2 regions of the Pseudomonas sp. P4_C8 genome follow, and region 2 is predicted to be linked to the other one. Evidence: predicted binding sites of a transcription regulator. Region 2 holds the regulator's gene; the other holds the start of a gene.
The links. Region 2 encodes sigma-54, which starts transcription at its own class of promoters, with help from an activator protein. Its sites were predicted from a motif close to ANTGGCATNNANNTTGCTNT; they were not measured.
Positions count from the first base shown of each region.

Region 1: flgB (flagellar basal body rod protein FlgB) is a predicted target of sigma-54. The motif match lies at 4,730-4,749, and genes of this name have one in related genera.

Region 1 covers NZ_JBFUIH010000067.1:20,590-27,885, forward strand. The annotation lists gene aceK (bifunctional isocitrate dehydrogenase kinase/phosphatase) at 1-409, opposite strand, end outside; gene AC1DWM_RS27860 (DMT family transporter) at 568-1,473, shown strand; gene flgE (flagellar hook protein FlgE) at 1,732-3,060, opposite strand; gene flgD (flagellar hook assembly protein FlgD) at 3,092-3,817, opposite strand; gene flgC (flagellar basal body rod protein FlgC) at 3,833-4,276, opposite strand; gene flgB (flagellar basal body rod protein FlgB) at 4,280-4,687, opposite strand; gene AC1DWM_RS27885 (S-type pyocin domain-containing protein) at 5,047-6,759, shown strand; gene AC1DWM_RS27890 (hypothetical protein) at 6,756-7,028, shown strand; gene cheR (protein-glutamate O-methyltransferase CheR) at 7,257-7,296, opposite strand, start outside.
Region 2 covers NZ_JBFUIH010000014.1:69,371-76,666, forward strand. The annotation lists gene AC1DWM_RS11290 (KdsC family phosphatase) at 1-410, shown strand, start outside; gene lptC (LPS export ABC transporter periplasmic protein LptC) at 418-990, shown strand; gene lptA (lipopolysaccharide transport periplasmic protein LptA) at 977-1,525, shown strand; gene lptB (LPS export ABC transporter ATP-binding protein) at 1,525-2,250, shown strand; gene AC1DWM_RS11310 (RNA polymerase factor sigma-54) at 2,434-3,927, shown strand; gene hpf (ribosome hibernation-promoting factor, HPF/YfiA family) at 4,002-4,310, shown strand; gene ptsN (PTS IIA-like nitrogen regulatory protein PtsN) at 4,323-4,787, shown strand; gene rapZ (RNase adapter RapZ) at 4,790-5,647, shown strand; gene AC1DWM_RS11330 (HPr family phosphocarrier protein) at 5,663-5,935, shown strand; gene pmbA (metalloprotease PmbA) at 6,092-7,296, opposite strand, start outside.

The sequences.
Region 1 (7,296 bases), on a different contig from region 2:
CAGCGCGGGCCCGACGCAGGCTCGGGCGGGTGGTGTGGATGAACATGCAGCCGTCGCTGATCAGGTCATGGCTGAACAAACCGCAGAAAATCGAGTTGTACCAGGTCTCGGAGAGTTCATCGTCGAAGCGCAGGTCGATCAATGTGATGTACGCGCTTTTGACCAGCGGCCAGCAGCTGACATCCAGCGTGTCGGCGTCAAACGCGATGCGCAGCCGTTCCACCGTTTCGCTGACTTTTTCTTCATAGAGATTGATCCGCGCAGCTGACGCGACTTGCGTCTCCTGCCATTTGGCCTGCTCGAAACGGGCCCGTGCGCCGTCGGTGATCTGACGGAAATGCTCGCGGTAATCGTCAAAGCCATCGAGGATCATTCGGGCGATATCGGCGGCTGGCCATTGCTGCGGCATGGGTGAGACCTCTGCGGGAATTCGTGAGCCCTGAGCTTAGCCAGTGAACCGGGTGCAGGAGAAGCGTAATTTTTCGCTCGGATTATTTGCCCGTTTTTCGGTTGCCATCGATCTGGCGCTCAGCAACACTCTCGTCCCCATCAAGGAAGGAGAGCACCGTGAACCCCGTCGATATCGTCCGTTTACTGTCACTGGCGGCCATTTGGGGTGCGAGCTTTCTGTTCATGCGCATCATCGCCCCAGTGATTGGCACAATCCCCACTGCGTTTTTCCGCGTGTCGATTGCCGCTGCCGGCTTGTTGGTGATTCTCGGGTTGATGCGCATCAGCTGGGATTTCAAAGGCAAACTCAAGACAGTGATGCTACTCGGGGTGATCAACTCCGGAATTCCGGCGACGCTCTATTCCGTGGCCGCCCAAGTGCTGCCGGCCGGGTATTCGGCCATTTTCAACGCCACCACACCGCTGATGGGCGTGCTGATCGGCGGGTTGTTCTTTCATGAACGACTCACCGCCGCCAAGCTCGGCGGAGTATTCCTCGGATTGTTCGGTGTTGGCGTGCTGACTCGCGCGGGCCCGGTCGCGTTCGACATGCAATTGCTGATGGGCGCCCTCGCCTGCCTGCTCGCCACCACCTGTTATGGCTTTGCCGGTTTCCTCGCCCGCCGCTGGCTGGATCAGGCCGGCGGACTCGACAGCCGTTTGTCTGCGGTAGGCAGCATGCTGGGGGCGACGCTGTTTCTGTTGCCGCTGTTCGGGTACAGCGTGATCAGCCATCCTCCAGCGAGCTGGGGTGGCTGGAATGTCTGGTTGTCGTTGCTTGGGTTGGGGCTGGTGTGTACCGCGCTTGCGTACATCATTTACTTCCGTTTGCTCAGCTCGGTCGGGCCGGTGAAGTCGATGACCACGACCTTCCTGATCCCGCCGTTCGGGGTGTTGTGGGGAGCATTGTTGCTGGATGAGCCGTTGTCCATGGCGCATATCTATGGCGGGGTATTGATTGCAGCGGCGTTGTGGTTGGTGTTGAAGCCTTCGGTGAAAGTGGCTGAGGTGGCTGCCAGGTAGTTTTGTGGTGCTGACGATGACGCCATCGCGGGCAAGCCTTGCTCCTACAGAGTTTATGTCTGCCGCGTTTGTTGGACACGGCACCAATCTTGTAGGAGCAAGGCTTGCCCGCGATGGCGTCAGCTCGAACAACTACAAAGCTGAGAGCCGGCTCGCGATAAGGCCAATACAGACAACCAGGATGTCAGGACCCGAGACAAATCCCGCCCATAAAAAAACCCCTCTTACGAGGGGTTCTTCAAGTAGCGCTATCAGGCATCAAGCCATTTGAATGATGGTCTGCATGATGGTGCTTTCGGTGGAGATAGTCTTGGCGTTCGCCTGGTAGTTGCTCTGCGCCTTGATCAAATCAACCAGTTCGTTGGTCAGGTTGACGTTGGACTCTTCCAGCGAGTTGGACACGATTGAACCCAGCGTACCGGTTTTCGGTGCATCGACGCCGGCCACGCCCGAAGAGTAGGTTTCTTTCCAGCGGGTACCACCAATTGGCTGCAAGCCTTGTTCGTTGGCGAAGCTGGCCACGGCTACCTGGCCGACGGCCTTGGTTTGCCCGTTGCTGAAATTGGCGGTCATGACACCGCTTTCGTCGATGGTCAGACTGGAAATCTGGCCAGTGGCATAGCCGTCCTGGTACTGCGCAGTACGTGCGGTCGGTGAAGCGTACGAAGTGGTTTTACCCATGTCGAACGCAACACCGCCAGCAGCGGCGTCCGAGCCGTTCAGGGCCCAGGTTGGCGGGTTGGCGTTGGCGTCAACCACCACGCCCGGCTTCCAGCCTGTCATGGTCAGCGTGGTACCGGTCAGCGTCCATCCCGTGGCTGGAGGTGGAGGGGTCGTCAGCGTATTGATGCTGCCATCCGGATTGAAGGTGATGTCCGCTATCATCGGCTCCGGTGGGTTTTGCGTCGGGTCGCTTGGGCTGCGGCCGTCCATGTAGGTGTAAACAGTCCAGGAGTTGGCCCCCGGATTTTTTACGTAGTACTGGTCCATCGAGTGCTTGTTACCCTGCGTGTCGTACACAGGGGTGGAAATGGTTTTGTTGTAGCTGTTGGTGTCTTTGACGTTGAACGGCGTCACGGTTGGAAGTGCGTCCGAGGAGTTCAGGTTCATCGTCTGATCGACACGAGTGGTCGCATGCGGTGTCAGGTTCGACGTATCGATTTTCAAGTCGGTCAGCACGCCGTTGATGATCTTGCCGTTGGCGTCTACGCCATAACCCTGCAAACGGTTGCCGTTGTTATCGACCACGTAATTTTCGGCGTCAGTCTTGAACGTGCCGGCACGGGTGTAGCTCATCGAACCGTTGTCGCTGAGGATGAAGAAACCGTTGCCCTGGATACCCATGTCCAACACGTTGCCGGTGTTGCTCACGTCGCCCTGGCTGAACTGCTGGGAAACGTTGGCCAGGCGCACGCCGTTGCCGATGGTCTTGCTGCCGGTGCCCAGGCGGGTGGCCGAGTACACGTCTTCGAATTCTGCACGGGAGGATTTGAAACCGGTGGTCGCGACGTTGGCGATGTTGTTGCCGGTTACGTCCAGTTGTTTGTTGGCGGCATAGAGACCGCTAAGGCCGATATTGAAAGACATATTCCACTCCTTTGTGCCGTGTTAGTCGGCTCTATATACCGATGGTTTGTACTTTGGACAGGGCAACACTGCCCAGGCCGGCCAGGTTCAGCATCAACTCACCGCCGGTCTGGCTGATGGTCACGCTGTTGACGGTTGCCGGCAGGTAAGTCACCAGCGAAGTCGCCTGGCTGTCGTAAGTCGCGGTGGCGGCGAACTTGTACGTTCCGGCCGCGGCCACTTCGCCCGCATCGTTCTTGCCGTCCCAGATAAAACTGGCGTTGCCGGCTGGCTGGCTGCCCAGGTCGATGGTGCGAACGACTTTGCCATCGGCATCGGTGATCTTGACCGTCACCGGGTCCGTCGATGCCGGCACGACTGCCGTACCGTTGAAACTCTTGGAGGTATCAACCACTGCGGTGTCGGTCTGGGCGATAACCGAGCGGCCTACCAGCGAAGAGGCTTGCAACGCTTGCGAGGAGTTGTAATTGCCGGCAATGCCGCTGACCGTATCGTTCAGCGTGGTGATGCCTTCCAGACTGCTGAACTGCGCCAACTGAGCGACGAACGCGCCGTTGTCCTGCGGTTCAAGCGGGTTCTGGTTTTTCAGCTGGGTCACCAGCAATTGCAGGAACGCGTCTTTGCCCAACTCTTTTTTACCAGCGGCACTTTGGGTCGCTGAAGCCAGACCATCACTGCTGGTATTGTTGGTCTTGACCGAAGAATTGGCCAAAACATCATTGAGGCTCAAGCCACTGGTCGTATCGATAACACTCATCAGAGTCGCCCCTTATCACTGACCGAGAGTCAGGACCTTCTGCATCATGGTTTTGGCGGTGTTCATCATTTCGGCGTTGGTCTGGAACGAACGGCTCGCGGAAATCATGTCGGCCATTTCTTCGACGACGTTGACGTTCGGGTAGTAGACGTAGCCCTTGGCATCAGCAGCCGGATGGTTCGGCTCGTAGCGCGCTTCAAGGTTGCTCTGGTCTTCGACCACGCCCAGTACTTGCACGCCTTGACCGGCAGCGTCCTGGCTCTGGAACAGCGAATCGCTACCGCCGTTCTGGCCGCCCTGGAACATGGTGGCGAACACCGGGTGACGGGCGCGATAGGTCTGGTCGATGCTCGACGAAACGGTTTCGGCGTTGGCGATGTTCGAGGCCACGGTATTCAAGCGAGTGGTTTGAGCACTCATGCCGCTACCGGCAATGTTGAAAACACTGGATAGGGACATGACTTACTCTCCGCGCAGGGCTGATACCAGCCCTTTGAATTTGCTGTTGAGCAGGGTGAAGCTGGCCTGGAAGCCGACGGCGTTTTCCGCGTAGTTCGACTGTTCCAGCTGGGCGTCCACGGTGTTCTGGTCGATCGACGGTTGCATCGGCGTGCGATACAGCAGCGACTCGTCGCCATTGCCCAGGCCTTCAGCTTCGATGTGACGGCTGTTGGTCATGTTCAAGGCAAAAGTACCGCTCTTGGTTTTCTCGTTTTGTGCGGCGAGCACTTTCGAGAAGTCCAGATCCCGAGCCTTGTAGTTCGGGGTGTCGGCGTTGGCGATGTTGTTGGCCAGGACTTCGGCACGCTGAGCGCGAAAGCCCAGGGCTTGTTCGTGGATACCGAGCGCTTTATCGAAGCTGATGCTCATGTCGGGAAACCTTCGGGTGACCTGATTTTTCGTAACAGAGACAAAGCAAGCGGCGTGCCAAATAAAAAAAGCCCATAAACCGGGGCTTTGCGGGGAGTGGCAAGGCGGCAATGCCAGAAAAGCGGCAACCGGTCTCCGCCATCTGCCGCTTTTCTGCCGCTTTCTCGAATCGTGCGCCGGTCGTTGTAGGAGCTGGCGATGACTGCTACGCAGCCAAATACAGCCCGCTCACATTGTAATTACCCAATCTTCAATCACGACATCAACAGTAAATATTCTACTGTTGATGTGGCGCCCTTGTTGCGGCATAACTAGGCGCTTCTGCTAATTGGAATTCAAATCATGGCAAGGAATGCCGCATGCAAAAATCTATCGATATATCAAATTTTGACAGCGCTCTGAATTGGAATGGAGCTATTCCGACGATTACTGTGGCTCACAAAATTGAAACCATCAACCAAGAGCGCGACGCATATGCACAGTTGGTAGCCATAGCACATTCGGTGCAAGATCAGATAGGAAGTGTTTTTTCGAATGGCACGTCGGGCGTGCGAAATGAAATAGAGGGGCGCATAGGCTCGTCTACTGATACCCACCCATTCAATAAACTGGAGGACGCCTTAAAAAAGAAAGCCATTATTGTCAAGCTCCTGCAACAAATTAGAATGAGTAGCAGCTGGTATGAAGCAGATAGTTTTTTTGGCATAGATGCATTGTCATTGGACAGTATGGAAAGTGCCGAGTTATTCGCGGCTTATTTGGATACAGTAGAACACGAGGAGGAGCGCCGAGCCTATTACGAAAACTTTCTGAAATCTCTGACAGCCGCCTACATTAAACGAATCCTTGTCGAGGCTGTTTCCATTTTAGAGGACGCTTCTCCAGCTATAGATGCTGCGATCCATTCTGCCTTGGCTAGAGGTGAAACTGCCTACAGTTTCAATTTAACCCTTAGTCAATCCGCGCAGGTGGTCACTGTGGCGGGTGCCGCTACTCTCCAAAACGCGGACGGTTGGACCTTCGAGGCAGCCATCCGTAAAAGCATTTTGTTGTTGACAGGGCTGGGGGACGTACTTCTCAGTCGAGCGACGGCGATTGGGATCGGGGCTTTGCTCTATTCACCCGCTCTGGGTAACGGCGAGCGTTATCCTCAAACGGCTCTCAAACTATCTGGCAGTACAGTCTTGCCAGATGCACCGTCTAACCTGAATGAAATCGCCGCTACCGAAGGAACCATCGATCTTCCCTACCGGATTTATGGTGACCTTGGCCAATACACCCTCGTTGCAACACCGGCGGGAGGGAGCATTTCATCAGCGGTGCCAGTTCGGGCGCTGGAGTTCGACCAGAAGACTAACAGCTACAGTTTCACCTCCGCCGACACACCGCCCATCACCCTCGGTTTTCCAATTATCCACTGGGAAAGCAGTTCGACAACTTCACCTGCTAGACCAGTGGAAGTACCGCATTACAGTGGCGTTGAACTGTTGCCACTACTCGTGCGGCCCGAACCATTGCCTGCGTTCGAGTTACCCGACTTCAGGGATTGTATTTACTGCTTTCCGGTCAACAGCGGCTTGCCGCCGATTTACATTGTTTTCAATAGTCCTTATGAAGGGGCTACCACGAGAGGGAAGTACAGCGGTCGATTTTTCAATCCTGCCAAAGCTGGAGGCCCAATTCTGGATTTGGATTGGACCAATGCTACCGTGACGAAAGCGGGTATTGACCTTGTCAAATTGCATACGGGCCGCTTCGACCCTTCGGACGCCAATGCCATCATGGTTGACCGATTGGAAAAAAATCTGCGAGGTGAATTGATAACTACGGCTATCGACAAACGTTTCTATACTCATGAGCTGAGAGAGCTTGAACGTTTCAGAGCATTAGGTGTGGCGGATGGTGTAAAGCCGAATGATGGCGGTGTCATTTGGAATAATACTCACGCCGCAACACTAGAAGACTACAAACTAAAGGGTGAGTTTGAGTTGCTCTACACGCCTGAAGCTATAGAAGCAGATAACAAGCAGACAGAGAGAGAATACAAACAGTTGGGAGGGGCAAAGCAATGAGTGTCATAACAACCATCGTGCTCAACGAGAAACCTGAAGAGGTAATTCTATTTCTTACCAAAAATGAACTAGGTATCGATCTTCCTCGGCTTGACGGGCTTTATAATCGGGCTAGTTGGGCGCATGTGGGAGACAACATGGGATTATTGCATCTTGTTTGGAAAATGCGTGACGCTGGATTTGTAAAAATGGATGGAACCGGGATTAGGAGGGGCCCTAACTGGAGAGAACCGATATTCATGGTAGAGGGGAAATATACTTTTGATTGATATTGCCAAGCGCCTGTCATCTTCATGGGAGGGCGACAAGCAATATCTATTGTTCAAGGATGTCCGGACCCCTGATCTGATGACGGGCTTGAACTGCACATGAAAAAAATCCGATGCCGATACAGGCATCGGATTTTGATTTCTTGCGGCCAAAGGTCAAGCGAAAGGGCTTAACTGATCGGCATTAGCCCCTGAGGACTCCCGTTTTTTTGTATTGCCGGTGAACAATCACTTCGCCTGGTAAATGATCCCCGGGCTGCACTGGACC
Region 2 (7,296 bases):
CATTCAATACGCTCGACGGCCAAGGCATCAAGATGCTGATGGCAGCGGGCGTGCAGACCGCTATCATCAGTGGCCGCAAAACCCCGGTGGTCGAACGACGAGCGAAAAACCTCGGCATCCCCCACCTTTATCAGGGGCGCGAAGACAAACTGGTGGTGCTTGACGAGCTTCTGGCTCAACTCAACCTAAGCTATGAACAAGTTGCCTATCTCGGTGACGACTTGCCGGACCTGCCGGTGATTCGCCGCGTCGGCCTGGGCATGGCGGTAGCCAACGCCGCCAGCTTCGTGCGTGAAAACGCCCATGGCATTACCGTTGCCCGGGGTGGCGAGGGTGCCGCTCGCGAATTCTGCGAATTGATCCTGCGCGCCCAGGGCCGCCTCGATGCGGCCAACGCTGCGTACCTGTGAGCCGACTATGCTGAGCAAAAAGTTTCGTAACATCCTGTTATTCAGTTGCATCGCCGCGCTGTTCGCTGCGGTCGGCTACTGGAACATCAGCCCGGAACGCTTCCTCGACAAACCTGTGGTCAAGGTCGATGAAAGCACGATCGACTATTACGCGACCAACGCCCACAGCGTGCAGTTCCTGCCGGACGGCAAATTGCAGTACGAAATGACGTCCGACAAGGTCGAACACCTGAAAGCGTCCGAGGTCACATTGCTGACCAATCCGGACCTGAACATGTTTCGCGGCACCGAGTTTCCCTGGCACGTCCAGAGTGAACACGGGGAAGTCAACCCGGACGGCACCCAGGTCGAGCTGATCGATTCGGTACGCATCACCCGTTTCGACGAAAAAAACCGCAGGACCCTGATTACCACCACCCGTATGACTGTGTTCCCGCAGCAGCAATATGCGCAGACCGATCAACCCGTTAGTATCGACGGCGCTGGCGGTGTATCGACAGGCATCGGAATGAAAGCGTACTTGAAAGAAAGCAGGATACACCTGCTATCTAACGTAAGAGGACAGTATGAGGCTCGTTAAAACCCTCCCTATTTTGCTCAGTCTGGGCGCAGCACTGGGAAGCGTGAGCGCCTGGGCTCTGCCGAACGATCAAGAGCAGCCTATCCGCATACAAGCCGACGACGCCCAGCTGGACGACAAGAACGGCGTTGCTACCTATACGGGCGACGTGATCATCACCCAGGGTTCGATGAAGGTTACCGGCAATAAAGTGACCATGACCCGCACCCCGACTGGCGACATTGACGTGGTGACCTCGGTGGGCAATCTGGCCTACTTCGAGCAACTGCAAACTGCAGGCGACCCCAAGCCTGTCCAGGGTTGGGGTGTGACCATCCAGTACCACGCCGCGCAAAATCGCGTAGTACTGATCGACAAGGCAAAAGTTGTCGACAAGGACAACAACATCACCCTAGGCGAGAAAATCGTCTACGACACCCAGAAAAAGCTTGCCAGCGCCGGTCGCGCTACCGGCAGCAAGGTGACCGAGTCGCGTCCGCGTATCGACATGGTGATCCAGCCGAAGAAGAAAACCGACGAGCAAAAGGCCCCGTAATGGCAACTCTGAAAGCTCAGCATCTGGCCAAGAGCTACAAGAGCCGCCAGGTCGTGCGTGACGTCAGCCTGTCGATCGACAGCGGTCAAATCGTCGGCCTGCTTGGTCCCAACGGCGCCGGCAAGACCACCTGCTTCTACATGATTGTCGGCCTGGTGCAGGCCGATCAGGGCCGTGTGCTGATCGACGATCTGGACGTCAGCCACCAGCCAATGCACGGTCGTGCAAAGGCCGGTATCGGCTATCTGCCGCAAGAAGCGTCGATCTTCCGCAAACTCTCGGTCGCCGACAACATCATGGCGATCCTCGAGACGCGCAAGGAACTCGACAAGGCCGGACGTCGCAAAGAGCTGGAAAGCCTGCTGCAGGAATTCCACATCAGCCACATCCGCGACAACCTCGGCATGAGCCTGTCGGGCGGTGAACGCCGCCGCGTGGAAATCGCCCGGGCATTGGCTACCAACCCGAAATTCATCCTGCTCGACGAACCCTTCGCCGGCGTGGACCCGATTTCGGTCGGCGACATCAAACAGATCATCTACCATCTCAAGGCCAAGGGCATTGGCGTGCTGATCACTGACCACAACGTCCGTGAAACCCTGGATATCTGCGAAACCGCCTACATCGTCAACGATGGCCAGCTGATCGCCGAAGGCGATGCCGCCACTATCCTGGCCAACGACCTGGTTAAAGAAGTCTATCTGGGCCATGAGTTCCGCCTGTAAGCGTTGATGTGTCTGGCTAGTCGACTGAGCGCTTATCACAGTAAAAATCAACAGGTTTTTATTGTTACAGCGCTCTAGGCAAACACTTCAGTTTCAGGCATATAATTTGCTTATGTTTGGCGCTCCGGCGCCCTGTAGTGGATGGCGCATGTGCGCCGGCGAATAAGGTGTTAAGCCCCTGCCATGAAACCATCGCTAGTCTTGAGAATGGGCCAGCAGCTGACGATGACACCGCAGCTGCAACAGGCCATCCGCCTGCTCCAATTGTCGACCCTGGACCTGCAACAGGAAATCCAGGAGGCCCTGGAGTCCAATCCGATGCTCGAACGCCAGGAAGAAGGCGACGACTTCGACAACGTCGACCCCTTGGCCGACAAAGCCGAGCAGCAACCCAACGCCGACATTCAGGAACCCTCCTACCAGGAAACCGCCCCCACGGTGGACAACCTCGAGGAAGGCGACTGGAACGAGCGCATTCCCAATGAACTGCCGGTCGATACCGCATGGGAAGACGTTTACCAGACCAGCGCCAGCAGCCTGCCGAGCAACGATGACGACGAATGGGATTTCACTACTCGCACATCGGCCGGCGAGAGCCTGCAAAGCCACCTGTTGTGGCAACTGAACCTGGCACCGATGTCCGACACCGATCGCCTGATCGCCGTGACTCTGATCGACTGCATCAACAATCAGGGCTATCTGGATGAAACTCTCGAGGAAATCCTCGAAGCCTTCGATCCGGAACTGGACATCGAACTGGACGAAATCGAAGCCGTCCTGCACCGCATCCAGCAATTCGAGCCGGCCGGTATCGGCGCTCGTAACCTGGGCGAATGCCTGCTGCTGCAATTGCGCCAATTGCCAGCCAATACGCCTTGGCTCGCCGAAGCCAAACGCCTGGTCAGCGACTACATCGATCTGCTCGGCAGCCGCGACTACTCCCAGCTGATGCGCCGGATGAAGATCAAGGAAGATGAACTGCGACAGATCATCGAGCTGGTCCAGAGTCTCAACCCGCGCCCCGGCTCGCAGATCGAATCCAGCGAAGCCGAATACGTCGTTCCCGACGTTATCGTGCGCAAGGACAACGAACGCTGGCTGGTGGAACTGAATCAGGAATCAGTACCACGACTGCGGGTCAACGCCCAATACGCCGGGTTTGTCCGTCGCGCCGACACCAGCGCCGACAACACCTTCATGCGCAATCAGTTGCAAGAGGCCCGCTGGTTCATCAAGAGCCTGCAAAGCCGTAACGAAACACTGATGAAAGTCGCCACCCAGATCGTCGAGCATCAGCGCGGCTTCCTGGAATACGGCGACGAAGCCATGAAACCACTGGTCCTGCATGACATTGCCGAAGCCGTGGGCATGCACGAGTCGACGATTTCACGGGTGACCACGCAAAAATTCATGCATACCCCACGGGGTATTTATGAGCTGAAATACTTTTTCTCCAGCCACGTCAGCACCTCCGAAGGCGGTGAATGCTCGTCCACAGCGATCCGCGCGATCATCAAAAAGCTGGTTGCCGCGGAAAATCAGAAAAAGCCGTTGAGTGACAGCAAGATCGCTGGTTTACTGGAGGCACAAGGCATTCAGGTGGCTCGCCGCACCGTCGCCAAGTACCGCGAGTCCCTCGGGATCGCGCCTTCGAGCGAACGCAAGCGGTTGATGTAGAGCCACGCCACAGCGTTCCAGTGGTAGATCATTTGATCTACCGCTTTATGCACTGGCAACGAAGGAGAAGCTGTATGCAAGTCAACATCAGTGGACACCAACTGGAAGTGACCGAACCTCTTCGCACCTACATCGGCGAAAAACTCGAACGATTAGAGCGGCATTTCGACAAGATCACCAACGTGCAGGTCACGATGACGGTCGAGAAGCTGAAGCAGAAAATCGAAGCCACCCTGCATATTCCCGGCAATGAAGTGGTCGCAAACGCGGAACATACCGATATGTACGCGGCGATCGACTCACTGACCGACAAGCTGGATAAACAACTCAAAAAGCATAAGGAAAAGACCCAGAGCCTCCTCCAGGGTGCGACCGGTCGTTAACACTCCCAACCCATGATCCGACTTGAAAACATCCTGACCCCCGGCCGTTCCCTCGTGAACGTGCCGGGCGGCAGTAAAAAGAAAGCCCTCGAGCAAATTGCCAACCTGATCGCCCGGGAAGTGCCGGATCTGGAGATGCAAGATGTCTTCGAGGCATTGATTGCCCGTGAAAAACTCGGCTCGACCGGTTTTGGCAACGGCATCGCCATCCCCCACTGTCGCCTGAAGGGCTGCGAGTCACCCATCAGCGCCTTGATGCACCTTGACGCCCCCATTGATTTCGACGCCATCGACGGCGCCCCGGTTGACCTGCTGTTTGTACTGCTGGTCCCGCAAGCGGCTACCGATGCGCACCTGGAACTGCTCCGCCAGATCGCCAGCATGCTCGATCGCAAGGAAGTCCGTGATCGTCTTCGCAGCGCTCCGAGCAACGAAGCCTTGTATCAGGTTGTCCTGGACGAGCAAAACGGTCAGTAATCATGCGCTTGATCATAGTCAGCGGCCGCTCCGGCTCAGGTAAAAGCACCGTCCTCGATGTTCTCGAGGACAACGGCTACTACTGCATCGACAACCTGCCCGCCGGCCTGCTGCCGGAGTTGGCGGAACGCGCACTGATTCATACCGAACTGGCACAACCGCTGGTCGCCGTATCCATTGATGCGCGTAACTTGCCGAGTCACCTTTCGCGGTTTCCCGAACTGCTGGATGAAGTCCGGAGCCGGCATATCAAGTGCGATGTGCTGTACCTGGACGCCGACGTAGAAACCCTGCTCAAGCGCTTTTCCGAAACCCGCCGTCGTCACCCGCTGAGCAACGCCAACCGTTCGTTGGCAGAAGCCATCGAGGACGAAAGTAATCTGCTGGGTCCGATCGCCGATCTGGCAGATCTCAAAATCAATACCACCCACCTGAACCTGTATCAGCTGCGCGATACCATCAAGCTGCGCCTGTTGAACCAGCCGGAAGCCGGTACTGCGTTCCTGGTCGAGTCTTTCGGATTCAAGCGCGGCATGCCGGTCGACGCAGACCTGGTGTTCGACGTGCGCTGCCTGCCCAACCCTTATTGGAAGCCGGAATTGCGCGCTCAGTCCGGGCTTGATCAACCGGTGGCCGAGTACCTGGCAGCCCAACCGGACGTCGAAGAGATGTTCCAGGACATATCATCGTATTTGCTCAAGTGGCTGCCGCGCTTTGCCGCGAGCAACCGCGCTTATGTCACCATCGCCATTGGCTGCACCGGAGGACATCATCGCTCCGTCTACCTGACCGAACGTCTGGGCCAGGTCCTGCAACAATCCCTGAAGAACGTCCAGGTCCGCCACCGCGACCTCAGCTAAAGGATTCACATCGCGATGCCTGCTCTGGAAATCGAAATCATCAACAAGCTGGGCCTGCATGCCCGTGCTTCTGCAAAATTTGTTGGAGTGGCGGGTAAGTATCCGTGTCAGATCAGGGCAGGGAAGACGCCAGAATCAATGGTTGACGGGAAAAGTATCATGGCCATGATGATGCTCGCCGCCGGCAAAGGCACCAGAATTCACTTGAGTACCGAAGGCGAGCAAGAACAGGAAGCGCTGGATGCGCTGGTGGCGTTGATCAATAACTTTTTCGAAGAAGGCGAGTAAAAACTGCCCTCTGTAGCAGCTGCCGCAAGCTGCGTCAGGCTTCGCCAGCTGCTACAACGTCCGCATAGGCGGCTGACTCCCACAGGGGACGGTGCAAGGCGCATAAAAAAGGCGCGCCACCCAATTGGGTGGCGCGCCTTTTTTAAGCGGTAAGGGTTAGCTACCCGCCACCGTCATCCGCTCGATCAGCACCGACCCCGTGCGAATGTTGCTGCGCAACTCCAGGTCATTACCGACCGCAACGATCTGCTTGAACATGTCACGCATGTTGCCGGCGATGGTGACTTCCTGCACCGCGAACTGGATCTCACCGTTCTCGACCCAGAAACCCGCCGCGCCTCGGGAGTAATCGCCGGTGACCATGTTCAGGCCCTGGCCCATCAGTTCCGTGACCAACAAGCCACGACCCATGCGGCGCAACAACGCGGCCTGATCTTCGTCCCCATGGGTGACGAACAGGTTGTGCACGCCGCCAGCGTTGGCGGTGCTTGGCATGCCGAGCTTGCGCCCGGAGTACGTGCCGAGGATGTAGGAGACCAACTCACCCTTTTCGACGAACGGTTTGGCGTAAGTCGCCAGGCCATCGCCATCGAATGCGGAACTGCCCAAGGCGCGCATCAAGTGCGGACGCTCGTCGATGGTCAACCATTCCGGGAACAGCTTCTGACCCAGCGTGCCTTCCAGGAACGATGATTTTCGATACAGACTTCCGCCGGAAATGGCCGAGAGGAAGCTGCCAAACAAACCACCGGCCAACTCAGCGGAAAACAGCACCGGCACTTCGCAGGTCGGCACCGGACGCGCACCCAGACGGCTCGCCGCCCGTTGCGCGGCACGCTGACCAATGCTCACCGGGTCGGCCAGCAAATTGCCCTGACGGTTTACGTCGTACCAGTAATCGCGCTGCATCTGACCGTCGGCCTCGGCGATCATCACGCAGCTCAAGCTGTGGCGCGTCGACGCGTAGCCGCCGATAAATCCGTGGCTGTTGCCGTACACGCGGCAACCCTGATGGGTGCTGAGCGTGGTGCCGTCAGCGTTCTTGATCCGGCTGTCGGTGGCAAACGCGGCGGCTTCGCAGGCCAACGCTTGTTCGATGGCTTGCTCCGGCGTGATATCCCATTGGTGGAACAGGTCGAAATCCTGCAGATCGCGAGCCATCAGCGCGGCATCAGCCAGGCCCGAGGCTTCGTCTTCGGAAGTGTGTTTGGCGATGGCCAGCGCCGCAGCGACGGTCTCGCGAATCGCCTCAGGACCGCTCGCCGAGGTGCTGGCCGAACCTTTGCGCTGGCCGACGTACAAGGTGATGCCAAAACCCTGATCGCGGTTGAATTCGACAGTTTCGACCTCACGCTGACGCA